2 linked regions of the Candidatus Palibaumannia cicadellinicola genome follow. The protein of the gene in region 2 binds, or shares a complex with, the protein of the main gene of each other region. Links are inferred from orthologs where the notes say so. Each region holds a gene or a part of one and is shown on either strand. Other genes may lie near its edges. The genes, in order: pabB and IM45_RS03050.

What was found.
Region 1: the proteins of IM45_RS03050 (region 2) and pabB are in contact, whole or in part, in a solved structure (PDB 8RP0), measured with the Escherichia coli proteins. The link is inferred for Candidatus Palibaumannia cicadellinicola from one-to-one orthologs.

The regions. Positions count from the first base shown.
Region 1 is NZ_CP008985.1:517,826-524,832, forward strand. Bases 1,402-4,365 are described here. They hold pabB (aminodeoxychorismate synthase component I), read right to left. Parts: upstream 3,593-4,365; coding sequence 2,210-3,592; downstream 1,402-2,209. Other genes in these bases: IM45_RS02505 (TerC family protein), read left to right, coding at 1,402-2,104; trhO (oxygen-dependent tRNA uridine(34) hydroxylase TrhO), read left to right, coding at 3,740-4,365. In the rest of the region: more of IM45_RS02505, read left to right, coding at 542-1,401; more of trhO, read left to right, coding at 4,366-4,675; gltX (glutamate--tRNA ligase), read right to left, coding at 4,843-6,252; IM45_RS02540 (DHA2 family efflux MFS transporter permease subunit), read right to left, coding at 6,653-7,007. UniProt on the Escherichia coli protein: Part of a heterodimeric complex that catalyzes the two-step biosynthesis of 4-amino-4-deoxychorismate (ADC), a precursor of p-aminobenzoate (PABA) and tetrahydrofolate.
Region 2 is NZ_CP008985.1:635,889-642,812, forward strand. Bases 3,337-6,217 are described here. They hold IM45_RS03050 (anthranilate synthase component II), read right to left. Parts: upstream 5,131-6,217; coding sequence 4,543-5,130; downstream 3,337-4,542. Other genes in these bases: recD (exodeoxyribonuclease V subunit alpha), read left to right, coding at 3,337-3,663; crp (cAMP-activated global transcriptional regulator CRP), read left to right, coding at 3,794-4,426; dnaB (replicative DNA helicase), read left to right, coding at 5,236-6,217. In the rest of the region: recB (exodeoxyribonuclease V subunit beta), read left to right, coding at 1-1,710; more of recD, read left to right, coding at 1,780-3,336; more of dnaB, read left to right, coding at 6,218-6,624. UniProt on the Escherichia coli protein: Part of a heterodimeric complex that catalyzes the two-step biosynthesis of 4-amino-4-deoxychorismate (ADC), a precursor of p-aminobenzoate (PABA) and tetrahydrofolate.

The sequences.
Region 1 (7,007 bases), 120 kb from region 2 along the record:
TGCAAACAAATGATATGATTAGCTAAAGTTTATCACATAGATAAATTTACTAGATTTATCCAAAATAGTTATGAATTTATACTATTATAAAGTAAACTTAAATTAAGTTAAGTATGAAAATAACAAAAATTGTGACAACGATCAGTTATTTAATTACTAAGATCGTAGCAAACATATCAATTATAGTGTAGATAACAGAATAATTAGTAGTTAACACGAAAAAAGGTTCTTTATGCCACCTACTCTTTCCAATAAAGACAAACTTTGTTTTTTATAATAAACACATATTTTTACTATGAGCTATCAATAACTAATTGATCATTTCGATCAGCAAAAATTAAATGATATTATCTAACTAGCATCATGCGCTGGATATGTTGTGTCGTAATGTTCGATCCCACTTATCAAAATAATTTGCTTCTTAGCTACTTAGCTAGCGGATAGTTTCTGCTTGTTAGCAACAAATGCGGATTCACCTAACCTCCGGCAATAGTTTATTGCCTGGACTACCTTATGTTTATGGAATGGAGTCTTTCCCGTGATAGAATTGCTAATAGACCCCTCAATTTGGGTGGGATTACTGACCCTAGTAATGCTAGAAATAATTTTAGGTATCGATAATCTTGTTTTTGTAGCTGTTCTTGCAGATAAATTATCGCCTAAAAAACGAGATAGTGCCCGTATTATTGGGCTTGTTTTAGCACTAGTAATTCGTCTAGTGCTGCTTTCTTTTATATCATGGATTGTTACCCTTACGTGGCCTTTATTCCGTATAATGTCCTTATCTTTTTCCGGTCGCGATCTAATTTTGCTACTAGGTGGTTTTTTTTTATTATTTAAAGCTACTACGGAACTACACGAACGTTTAGAAAATAAAGAACAGCATAGCAATGCTAGCCGCGGTTATGCTAGTTTTTGTACTATTGTAGTACAGATTGTAGCTCTTGATGCTGTTTTTTCCCTAGATTCAGTTATGACAGCCGTAGGTATAGTTAATAATCTTACTGTGACTATTACTGCGGTAGTAATTGCTATGGCTATAATGATATTAGTTTCTAAATTTTTAACACATTTTGTTAATACTAATCATACTGTAGTCGTGCTTTGTTTAAGCTTTTTATTAATGATCAGTGTCAGCTTGATTGCAGAAGGATTAGGCGTTCATGTGAATAAAAAATACCTATACACTGCGATTGGTTTCTCAATTCTGATTGAGATTTTGAATCAGATAGCTTGGCGTAATTTGATGAAACATCAGTCTAGCAAACCTTTGCGTGATCGTACGTCAGAGGCTATTATGCTACTAATGGGTGGAAGAACTCAGTCTCAACCATCAGTTAATGAAGAGAATTTTGTTTCCTCACTCCAGTCAGCAAATTTTGCTGAAACCGAATATTGTATGATCACTAATGTTTTATCGTTGGCCTCAAGAAACCTACGTAGTATTATGACTCCACGGAATCAAATTTCCTGGTTAAATAGTAAGCTACCGATTGAGGAACTACAAATTAAGCTTATGAATACGCAGCATAATATGCTGCCTCTTTGTTATGGAAAATTAGATCATTTGATAGGCATAGTGCACACCAAAGATTGTATGAGCGCTATCGCAGATGGCGAACATATGAAGGCTTACGAGGTAGTAAATCCTGCTATTGTCGTACTAGATACTCTAGATGTTTTAAACTGTTTAACAGAGCTACGCCGTGCTAAAGGAAGCTTAGTAATAGTTTCAAATGAGTTAGGTGTGATTCAGGGTTTAATAACACCGCTAGATATACTAGAAGCAATTACTGGTAAATTGACTTCTGAAGATTTAGAAGATACATTAGATATTAAAATTAGTAATGAGGGATGGCTGGCGAAAGGTAGCACAAATATTTCTACTTTGCAGAATGTTTTAAACACCCAAAATCTTGTACGTCATCATAGTAAGATTACATCTTTAGCTGGACTATTAATGTCTCAATGTAATCATATGCCAGTGGAAGGTGAAGTACTTATTATTCATCAGTGGCGTTTTACCATTAGACAAATGATAGAATATCGTATTGAACAGGTATGGATTGAACGTATTTCACCAAATACTCAAAAATTAGCATGAAATTTAGTATTATTATTTAACTCAAGTAGTAAATGTTAATTTAAGATTATATCTAATATATGTTCGAAATATTTAAAGTACATAATACTTGCTAACATCTGATTATTATCTATTAAATCGTTCTAGTAATGGTAGCAATGTTGCTGCTTTTGCCAGGGTCTCTTTATATTCAGCTTCTTCGTTACTATCGGCGACAATACCACCGCCAACTGAACAGTAGATCTGATTTTGATCAATGATCAAGGTTCTAATAGCAATATTCATATCCATTGTTCCACAATAACTGAAATAACCGATACTGCCGCACCAGGCGTTGCGGCAATGTGGTTCTAGTTGCTCAATAATTTTCATCGCTCGTACTTTAGGTGCTCCTATAATCGATCCCCCAGGAAAGCACGCACGTAATAAATCACAGGCAGAGTGATGTGGGGATAATTTTGCCGTAATAGTGCTAACCATATGGTATACTGCTGGAAAAGTCTCGATTGCAAAAAGTGATGGTACCCGTACACTGCCTGGTAGAGCCACTCGACCTATATCATTACGTAATAAATCAACAATCATAAGATTTTCAGCACAATCCTTAGCTGACGTTGCTAAACGTATCCTCTCTAATTTATCCCTGCTGCAGGTAGGGCTAGATGAATTCATAATACGAGGTAGTGTACCTTTAATTGGACGAGATTCAATTACGTTACCGCGTAATCTCAAAAATAGCTCTGGAGATAAGCTTAGTACAGTCGCTTGCTCCGGAAGACGAATAAAAGCTGAAAAAGGTGCGCGGTTATATGTTACTAAATATCGGAAAGCAGACCATTCATCACCGCTACAAGTAGCGCTGAATCTTTGGGAAAGGCAAACTTGATAACAGTCTCCAGCTTGTAGATGTTGTTGTATCTGACGAAATTTTTTTCCATAATCGGCACGAGTCATATTAGATTCCCATTGTGTATGAAGACGAAACATAGCAGTAGGTTGTGGTGCTGTATCAACTAAATTAGCTAAAATTGTTTGAGGATCTTTATGACTAACAAGTGTTAATTTACGCCTATGATGATCTGCAATAATTGCCCAGTCGTAAAGACCGACTGCCATATCTGGTAGATGTAAATCACGTTCTGCTAAATTTGGTAGATTTTCAATATACCGTGCGAGATCATAGCCAAATAAACCTAGAGCTCCGCCCTGAAAAGGTAACTGCTTATTCGTTTTGGTAATGATATTCATTTGTTCTAATTGTTGCTTTACCAGAATAAAAGGATCTATATCACTAAATTTGCAGTCTGTGCCCCTACATATTTCAGTAATACCGTTTTTAGTCACCAACGTAACTACAGGCTTAGCAACGATAATATCAAAACAACTATCTGAATGGTTGCTGTCACTAGAGTGTAGTAACATAGACCAAGGTTGAGTAGAGAGTGGTGTAAAAATATCTAGCACTGCATGAGGCTGGTAAGGTAAATTCATTAGGTATGGTTGTATCATGAAATCATATTTCCTACGGTGCTAATAATAAAGATCTACGTGTAACTATTCCTAACAAACAATATGATAAAATCACTCATGTCAATAGTATCGGTGAAGTTATTTACTTTTTATTGCTAATCAAGAGATATAAGAGAAAAATTACTCATGGAAGTTTTACATAACAGAGTTTCTCGCAAAGTATTACGTACACGTATGCTGGCTGAAACAGAACCGCGTACTACGGTTTCTTTTTATAAATATTTTGTTATCTCAGATCCTCATAGTTTTCGTGATTCTCTTTATCGTAAACTAAATAATTTAGATATTTTTGGCCGCATTTATATCGCTGCTGAAGGCATTAATGGGCAAATTAGTGTACCCAAAAGTTATTTTGAGACTTTTCGTACAGTACTATATACTACTAACCCACAGTTAGATAAATTACGGCTTAATATATCACTAGATAACGACTGCCAATCTTTCTGGGTTCTACGCATGAAAGTACGGTCGCGGATTGTCGCAGACGGGATTCAAGATCCTAATTTTAATCATTTAAACGTTGGACATTATTTAAAAGCTGAAGAAGTAAACCTCATGGCAGAAAATCCTGAGGTGCTTTTTGTAGATATGCGTAATCACTATGAATATGAAGTTGGCCATTTTAAGCAGGCTCTTAAGATACCATCTCATACCTTCCGCGAGCAGCTATTAATGGTTGTCAATATGTTACAAGATAATAAAAATAAAAGTATTGTGATGTATTGTACTGGTGGTATACGCTGCGAAAAAGCTAGTGCCTGGATGTTACATAATGGTTTTAAGAATATTTACCATATAGAAGGTGGAATTATTGAGTATACTAATCGTGCTAGAAAGCTAGGATTACCTCTAAAATTTATTGGAAAAAATTTTGTTTTTGACGAACGTTTAGGTGAACGAATTACGTCTGAAGTAATTGCACATTGTAATCAATGTCAAGATTATTGTGATCGTCATACAAATTGTCGTAACCAGGACTGCCATATTCTCTTTATTCAATGTCCAAACTGTGCTAAAAAATATAGTGGTTGCTGTAATATTATATGTCAAAGTAAAGTTTAGAGATAAAATTTTATGGTGGAGCTAAGCGGAATTGAACCGCTGACCTCTTGCATGCCATGCAAGTACTCTTCCATCTGAGCTATAGCCCCTAACTTTAGGCTTTACCATAAGATTTTATCATATAATATATATTATACTACAATATGTCAATTACTAAAAGCTATTAGCTATATGGGATATTTCGCAATAAAATTTAGTGCCATATTAATACGTTTTAACGAACGTAATTTACCTATAGCTAAAATAGTCATGTCTATAGTAGGTGACTGACTAGTACCAGTTACTGCAACTCGTAATGGCATACTAACTTTTTCGATTTTCACTTGTAATTCATCAGCTGTTTGCTTAATAACGTCATGCACTGATTCTTTTGTCCAATTATTTAAAGATGAGAGCTTCTCTCGCACTATCTGTAGTGGCTTCGTTGCTTCTGGCAATAAATAAGTTTTTGCTGCTTTAGTTTCAAACTCTCTAAAATCTTGGTAAAAATAATAGCAATTACTCGCCATTTCTTTGAGAGTTTTACAACGTTCACGAAAAAGTTTCACTAAGTCAGTTAGTGGAGGACCGATAGACATATCGATACCCTGATGCTTCATATGCCAAAATAAATTTTTTGTTATATAGTCTATAGGTAAATTTTTTATATAAACATGATTATACCACAATAACTTTTTACTATCAAATGAGCTAGCTGATTTGCTGATCGCTTCGAGATTAAAGAGTTTCTTCATTTCATCTAAGGAAAAAATTTCTTGATTTCCATAAGACCAACCTAGGCGAACTAAATAATTCAGTAAGGCTTCAGGGAGAAAACCATCATCGCGGTACTGCATTACTCCTACTGCCCCATGCCGTTTAGAAAGATTTTTGCCATCATAACCCATAATCATTGATACATGAGCATACTTTGGTATCGGTGCACCTAAAGCTTTTAGGATATTAATTTGGCGTGGTGTATTATTAATATGATCTTCACCACGAATGACGTGAGTTATTTTCATGTCTAAATCATCGACTACAACGCAAAAATTATAGGTAGGCGTACCTTCGGTACGCCTAATAATAAGATCATCTAATTCTGTATTACTATATTGAATAGTCCCACGAATTAAATCGTTAAATATAACAGAACCTTCTTGCGGATTACGAAAACGTACTACGTAAGGATCATTAGACAAATGATTTTCATAACTATTACGACACCGTCCGTCGTAACGTGGTTTTTTACCATTAATCATTTGATTTTGGCGTAACTCTTCTAGTCTCTTTTCTGAGCAATAACATTTATATGCCGAACCGTTTTTTAGCATATGATTAATAATATAGTTATAGCGAGCAAAGTGTTTAGTTTGGAAGTAGGGGCCATGATCCCAGTCTATTTTTAGCCACTTCATGCTATCAATGATTGCGTTAATCGCCTGCGGTGTTGAACGCTCTAGGTCGGTATCTTCTATGCGTAAGATAAATTCACCACCATGATGACGTGCAAATAACCAAGAATAGAATGCAGTACGCGCACCACCAATATGAAGAAAACCTGTTGGACTAGGCGCAAAACGTGTTTTGATTTTCATCAATCACATAGCCTTATTTATATATTATTGATATATTGAATATTCGAATATTGAATAAAACAAACTTTTTGTTTACTATAATTTCATTAGATTATTTTAAGACAAATAAAATTATCCTGATAAAAATCGTTGACTCATCTTAGTCGTTTCTTATAATGTCAGTATACATTGCTAGTAGCTATGGGTGATTAGCTCAGTTGGGAGAGCACCTCCCTTACAAGGAGGGGGTCGGCGGTTCGAACCCGTCATCACCTACCACATTAATAAAAAAATGGGTCGTTAGCTCAGTTGGTAGAGCAGTTGACTTTTAATCAATTGGTCGCAGGTTCGAATCCTGCACGACCTACACTTCCAGTGTACTCAAATTTAAATTGACATTACAATTAGTTTGAAGTATTTCTTATTTGCCACTATCTATATAAATAAATGGTGGTTTCGCAAAAATAATAATTATAATAAGCAACAAAAATATCCATCCTAGTAGGGTAAAATATTCTATAGTAGAAAGCATGGCCGACTGTACTTCGATCATTTGTTCTAACTGTGCCATGATTATCTGTCTACTACCGTCTAGCTGCTCGATATAAAACTGTATTGTAGGATTGTCGGAAGTAATATTCTCGGTTAACTGTGCATGATGGAAAATATTTCGTTGCTGCCAAAACCAGTTAGTAAGGGAAGCAGCAAAGCTACTTCCTAGTACACGTAGAAAAGTTGCGAGACCAGAACCATCTGCGATATCTGTCTGTGGTAAA
Region 2 (6,924 bases):
GCTACTAGCTTACTAGGCTGTGACGCTGAGGTTATCGAGGCTTTTAATAGTGATGAGTACTATCGTAATAAATGGATAGCTGAATTTACTACCTACCGTAACATTTGGCTACAGCGCGGCGTTTGGCCTATGTTGCATCATATAATAATTAGAAACAGTATGGCAGAATTATTACTAGCCCGCAGCGGCGGTGAGCGTTGTTTTACAAACGTGTTACATTTAGGTGAGTTATTACAGGAAGTATCGGTACAGCTAGATAATGAATATGCGCTAGTGCGTTGGCTGTCTTCGCAGATTAGATCACCAAATAAGAAGGATAAAAATCAGCAACTGTGGCTAGAAAGCGATAGTCATCTAGTGCAGATTATGACTGTACATAAATCTAAAGGATTAGAGTTTCCACTAGTTATACTTCCGTTTGCTTGTAATTTCCGACAGAAAAAATCGTCGTTATTTCATGATAGACAACAATATCAAGCCTGGTTTGATTTAAGTGCGTCGCCTAATAGTATCAAGCTAACGGAAGAGGAACGTCTAGCAGAAGATTTACGGCTATTGTATGTAGCAGTAACTCGTTCAATTTACCACTGCTGTATCGGCATCGCTCCGCTATTTCATGGTAGTCGTCAAAAAACTGGTACTAGCGATTTGCACTTCAGTGCCTTAGGTTACCTAATACAACAGGGAAATGTTGGTAACGCGATATTTCTACGTAGCCAATTAGAAAAGTTGCGGTATCGTGCAGGAGGAGATATAGCATTATGTGACATTAATAATCCACAATCTTTGCCGCTGACATCTGTACCAGCACAAACTACTAATATCGCTCTGAGGGCACGATCTTGGCAAACTCCTTCATTTGATCTCTGGCGAGTAACCAGTTACACGGGTTTACAACAAAACAGCACATCGGTCATGGTAGATCGACAACCACGGTTTAATGTAGAGCCAGCTGGCAATAACCATAACTACCAGCAGAATATACAGCAACTAACACCACATACTTTCCCATGTGGTGCATTAGCTGGAAAGTTTTTACACAGCCTATTCGAAAATCTAGATTTTACTAAGTCACTAGATAGTAATTGGTTGAGTAGAGAGCTAATGAAAAATTGTCTCGATCAAAGTTGGCTCCCAGTCCTTCAACAGTGGATCAAAAAAGTAGTTACTACGTCGCTTAACGGTACTACGCTGTCACTCAATAGGCTAAATCGCGGGAGTTGTTGTGCTGAGTTACCATTTATACTACCGGTAAATACAGTCGTTAAGGCGCAAGATATGGATAAGTTATGTAAGCATTATGATCTTTTGTCAGCGCGTTGTCCCCCGCTAGATTTTCCACCAGTAAAAGGAATGCTGAAAGGAGTGATTGATCTCGTGTTTTGTTGGCAAGAGCGTTATTACCTGCTGGATTATAAATCTAACTGGCTTGGTCAGGACAATGATGCTTACACCAAGTTGGCCGTAGAGCAGGCAATGATCATACATAGATACGAATTACAATACCAGCTTTATACCCTAGCGCTGCACCGCTATATGCGTCAAAGATTGGTAGATTACGACTATCAACGTAATTTTGGTGGGATTTTTTATCTTTTTCTCCGTGGTGTTAACATTGATTTACCTTGTAATAGTATTTATACGTGTCGGCCAGATGTAGCGCTAATAAATAGATTAGATCAGATGTTTAGCGGCGAAGCATATACTTAAGGTCAATTGAATATTGAACCTAAACCTAAGTATTAATATTAATCAATCATTTCAGCTACAGGTATCTAAATGGAAGAAATTATACTTCAGGCACAAAAGCTATGTTTATGGCGACCGTTAGATATTCAATTTGCTCGTATGGTGGCAGCGCCATCACATTCACCACAGGCATTATTGCTCGCAAGCGCTTGTCTTAGTGCTGATGTAGGGTTAGGGCATGTCTGTCTACCGCTATTACTATTAACACCTAAGAAACTATTCGACGGTCGCTACCCAAAACTAGCGTTACAAGCGTGGCAACAAGTTGGTAGCCTAAAGCTTAAAGCTTGGCAACATTTACTACTAACATCACCATCCGTCAGTGATGGTTCACGCTCAACACCCTTAGTACTAGATAACCAGCGTCTTTATTTGCATCGTATGTGGCGATATGAATGCACAATTGCGTATTTTTTTCAACGGCAGTTTAGACCACGAGTTGTCACTGATGAGAACCGTATTCGTGCCGTACTAAATAGGCTGTTCCCGACCAAAGATCAGATGATTAACTGGCATAAAATTGCTATTGCTGTAGCGCTAATCGACCAAGTAGTGCTGATATCAGGGGGTCCTGGTACCGGTAAAACTACAATTGTGGCTAAATTACTAGCAGCAATATTGCTTCTAAGTGATAACGCGCGTTTGCGCATAATGATAGCTGCCCCAACTGGTAAAGCCGCTGCCCGCTTGAGCGAGTCCCTTGCTCAAGCAATACAAAAGATGCAATTAGATAACAGTTTGCGACAACAGATAGCTTGTCAGGCTATTACTCTACATCGATTGTTAGGTGCGCAACCTAATAGTCAGCGCATGCGCTACCATAATGATAATCAGTTGCATATAGATGTTCTTATTATTGATGAAGCATCAATGGTTGATTTTAGGATGATGGCTAATATTATCGATGCTCTGCCGGCGCACACTAGGGTCATTTTTCTTGGCGATCGCTATCAGTTAGCATCGGTCGAAACCGGAGCAGTATTTAGAGATTTATGTCAATTTGCGAATACTGGTTACAGCGTTCAGCGCTGTCAAGAACTATCCAGGTTGACTGGTTATAGACTCTCTACTAAAAAAAATCACGAGGGTAGGTATGATAGTAGGTATAAAATAGCCGATAGTCTATGTTTATTACGTAAAAGCTACCGTTTTAACTACCATTCTGGTATTAGCCGTTTAGCTCACGCTATTAATGTTGGTGATATACAAAATACTCTAGCGTTACTAAATTCGAAACAATATGCGGACATTCACTATATACCTAGACGAGAGGAACAGGATTACCAAAAGATGATAAATGACTCTATTACTAGCTACTACTACTATTTGAAACTGGTATATGCAGGTGAATCACCACACGCTATCATAGCAAAGTTTAACAATTACCGGTTACTAACCACACTACGTGAAGGTCAATTTGGTGTCTCTGGCTTAAATAGTAGTATTGAGCAAATGTTGATGAACTACGGTCTGATTAAGAAAATAGGCTGCAGTTATGCTGGCCGGCCGATTATAATTCTACATAACGCGCCGTCACTCGGTTTATATAACGGAGATATTGGAATGGTGCTTTCGTCCGGGCAGCATATACTATGTGCGTATTTTATATTGCCTGATAGCAGCATTAAAGCTGTGCCAATAAGCTGTCTCCCGAAACACGAAACTGCTTTTGCCATGACAGTACATAAATCGCAGGGATCAGAGTTTACGCATACAGCGCTGGTACTACCAGACAATATATGCCCAGTATTAACACGTGAGCTTCTATATACTGGAGTGACTAGAGCACGCCAACTCCTTTATATTTATGCTCCTGATAATGGTATCCTAGCTCAGACTATTGCTACTACTATTCAGCGTCGTAGCGGACTAAAAGAACGGTTCTTATCAGAACCTAACAGCTACACACTCTAGCTTTATTAATCTTTTGAACTGAATTGCATTATAATACAGCATTATATGATAATTAAAAGTCAAAGCAAAAAGTAATAGGCTGTACTTGATTTGGTAAAGGACAACGATGACAAAATGAGGATAACAGAGAATGGTTCTTGGTAAACCACAAACTGACCCTACACTAGAATGGTTCTTGTCTCATTGCCATATTCATACGTATCCATCGAAGAGTACGTTGATTTACCAGGGTGAAAAAGCAGATACTCTCTACTACCTTGTGAAGGGTTCAGTGGCGGTGCTGATAAAGGATGAAGAAGGCAAAGAAATGATTCTCTCTTATCTTAATAAAGATAATTTTATTGGTGAGTTAGGATTATTTGAAGAAAGTCAGGAACGTAGCGCTTGGGTGCGAGCAAAAACTGCTTGCGAAATAGCTGAAATATCTTATAAAAAATTCCGACAGCTTATTCAAGTCAATCCGGATATTATTATGCGCCTAGCATCACAGATTGCTAGTCGCCTGCAGGTGACTTCAGAGAAAGTAGGTAATTTAGCTTTCCTTGATGTTACCGAACGCATTGCACATACCTTACTCAATCTTACTAAACAACCAGATGCTATGACTCATCCAGATGGCATGCAAATAAAAATTACCCGCCAGGAGATCGGGCAGATTGTTGGATGTTCGCGGGAGACTGTTGGGCGAATTTTAAAAATGCTTGCAGATAAGAATCTTCTCTATGCTCATGGTAAGACGATTGTCGTCTATGGTACTCGTTAATTTTCTTTAGCATTTTTTCACAGTAAACGGTAACGGTCATATCATTCACGAAATAAAATAACGTTACTTTTATTTTGCTCACGATGAGAGCTACTAGCTGTCTAACAATCACAGCATTAGCAACGTAGTCTCAGAAAGTTTTCTAACAACTTATGTCCTTGTTCACTCATAATACTTTCCGGATGAAACTGTACACCTTTTAGTGCTAGAGAGCGATGTTGGATAGCCATAATTTCATCTTTTTCTCCTGCACGTAAACTCCAGGCTGTAACTTCTAAACAAGGCGGAATACTAGTGGGATCTAGTACTAAAGAATTATAACGTATCACTTTAAGTGGCTGTGCTAGACCAGCGAAGAGTCCTTCTCTCTGGTGCTGAATCAGCGATATTTTGCCATGCATAACTTTATGCGCCTGCACTACCTTCGCACCAAAGACCTGACCAATAGCTTGATGACCAAGGCAAACACCCAGGATAGGCAGTTTGCCGGCAAAGTAACGGATAGCGTGCAATGAAATACCAGCTTCGTCTGGCGTACCGGGACCAGGTGAAATAACTAGTTGCTGTGGTGCTAACTGCTTAATCTCCATAATATTAATGTTATCATGTCGTCTTACCTCTACCTGTGCACCTAATTCAGAAAAATATTGATATAGGTTCCAGGTAAATGAATCATAGTTATCGATTATCAATAGTTTACTCATAAAATGGCCTTTAAATTGGTTACAAAGCGCATAGGATATCTTTCTAAGAGAGGATACAATGTGTTATCTCCCCGTTAATTCTCTATCAAGCAAAGTAATCATTTTATGTCAGATAAAATAAATTTACCCCTAGATAACCAGGTAGAGGGTTTAAAAATGCCACCCCATTCGTTAGAAGCGGAACAGTCAATACTGGGAGGCTTAATGCTAGATAATAAGCGGTGGGATAATGTATCCGAACGTGTAACAACTCCTGATTTTTTTCATCGTCCGCACCGGTTAATTTTCAGAGAAATGCAACGTTTATTAGACATGAGTAAACCGATAGATTTGATAACTCTTTCTGAATCTCTGGAGCAGAAAGGTGAGCTAGACGCTGTGGGTGGTTTTGCCTATCTAGCGGAATTATCGAAAAATACCCCGAGTGTTGCTAATATTTCTGCTTACGCAGATATTGTACGTGAACGTGCTGTGGTACGTGAAATGATAACTGTAGCTCATGAGATAGCAAATGCTGGATATGATCCGCAAGGTCGGAGTAGTGAAAATCTACTAGATTTTGCAGAATCTCGGGTATTCCAGATAGCTGAGAATCGTGCCAACAAAGATGAAGGTCCCAAAAGTATTGACCGTATTCTAGAAGATACCGTGACGCGCATAGAACAGTTGTATCAAAATCCACATAATGGTGTCACTGGTATATCTAGTGGTTACCAGGATCTAGATAAAAAAACGGCTGGTCTCCAGAAGTCTGATTTAATTATCGTTGCTGCGCGACCATCAATGGGAAAAACGACTTTCGCTATGAATATGTGCGAAAACGCTGCGATGACCGAAGCAAAGCCGGTGCTAATTTTTAGCCTCGAGATGTCTGGTGAACAGATTATGATACGTATGCTATCTTCACTATCGCGTGTAGATCAAACACGTATTCGTACTGGTAGGTTAGACGATGAGGATTGGGCACGATTATCTAGTACTATGGGTATTCTACTAGAAAAGCGGAATATGTATATTGATGACTCATCTGGTTTAACACCGACAGAAGTACGTTCCCGTGCACGGCGGGTATTCCGTGAACATAATGGATTAAGTATGATTATGATTGACTACTTACAACTAATGCGTGTACCAGCGCTAGCTGATAATCGTACGTTAGAGATTGCAGAAATATCACGCTCGCTGAAAGCCTTAGCTAAGGAGCTACAGGTACCGGTAGTAGCGCTTTCTCAGCTTAATAGAAGCCTAGAGCAGCGAGCAGATAAGCGACCGGTAAATTCAGACCTACGTGAATCAGGCTCTATAGAACAAGATGCTGACTTAATTATATTTATCTATCGTGACGAAGTTTATCATGATAATAGCGAAATGAAAGGTATCGCTGAAATTATTATTGGTAAACAGCGTAACGGCCCTATTGGTACTGTACGATTAACTTTTAACGAACAGTGGTCGCGTTTTGATAATTATGCTGGTCTACAGGATCTAGATTAGTACAATCTATTTATTTCATAGTTTTATTAATATCTAGTTACTTAGTTATAGCATATAATAGATATAGTAATAGTAAATGATATTAATCATCTCATCCTTATAACACTTAGTATTTGATCAAACTATACTAGAGAAAAATTTTTCTTAAACTCTATCTCCGAAGTTAAACAAAGATCACGAACTCCTCCTAAGAGCTAGTTGTAAGTTCAATTACTCTATGAAATCTTGCTGTCTATAACTGCAAAAAAAACTTTAGTACAATCAAAAACTACTTATCGCATTAGTATATGGGTAGATTGC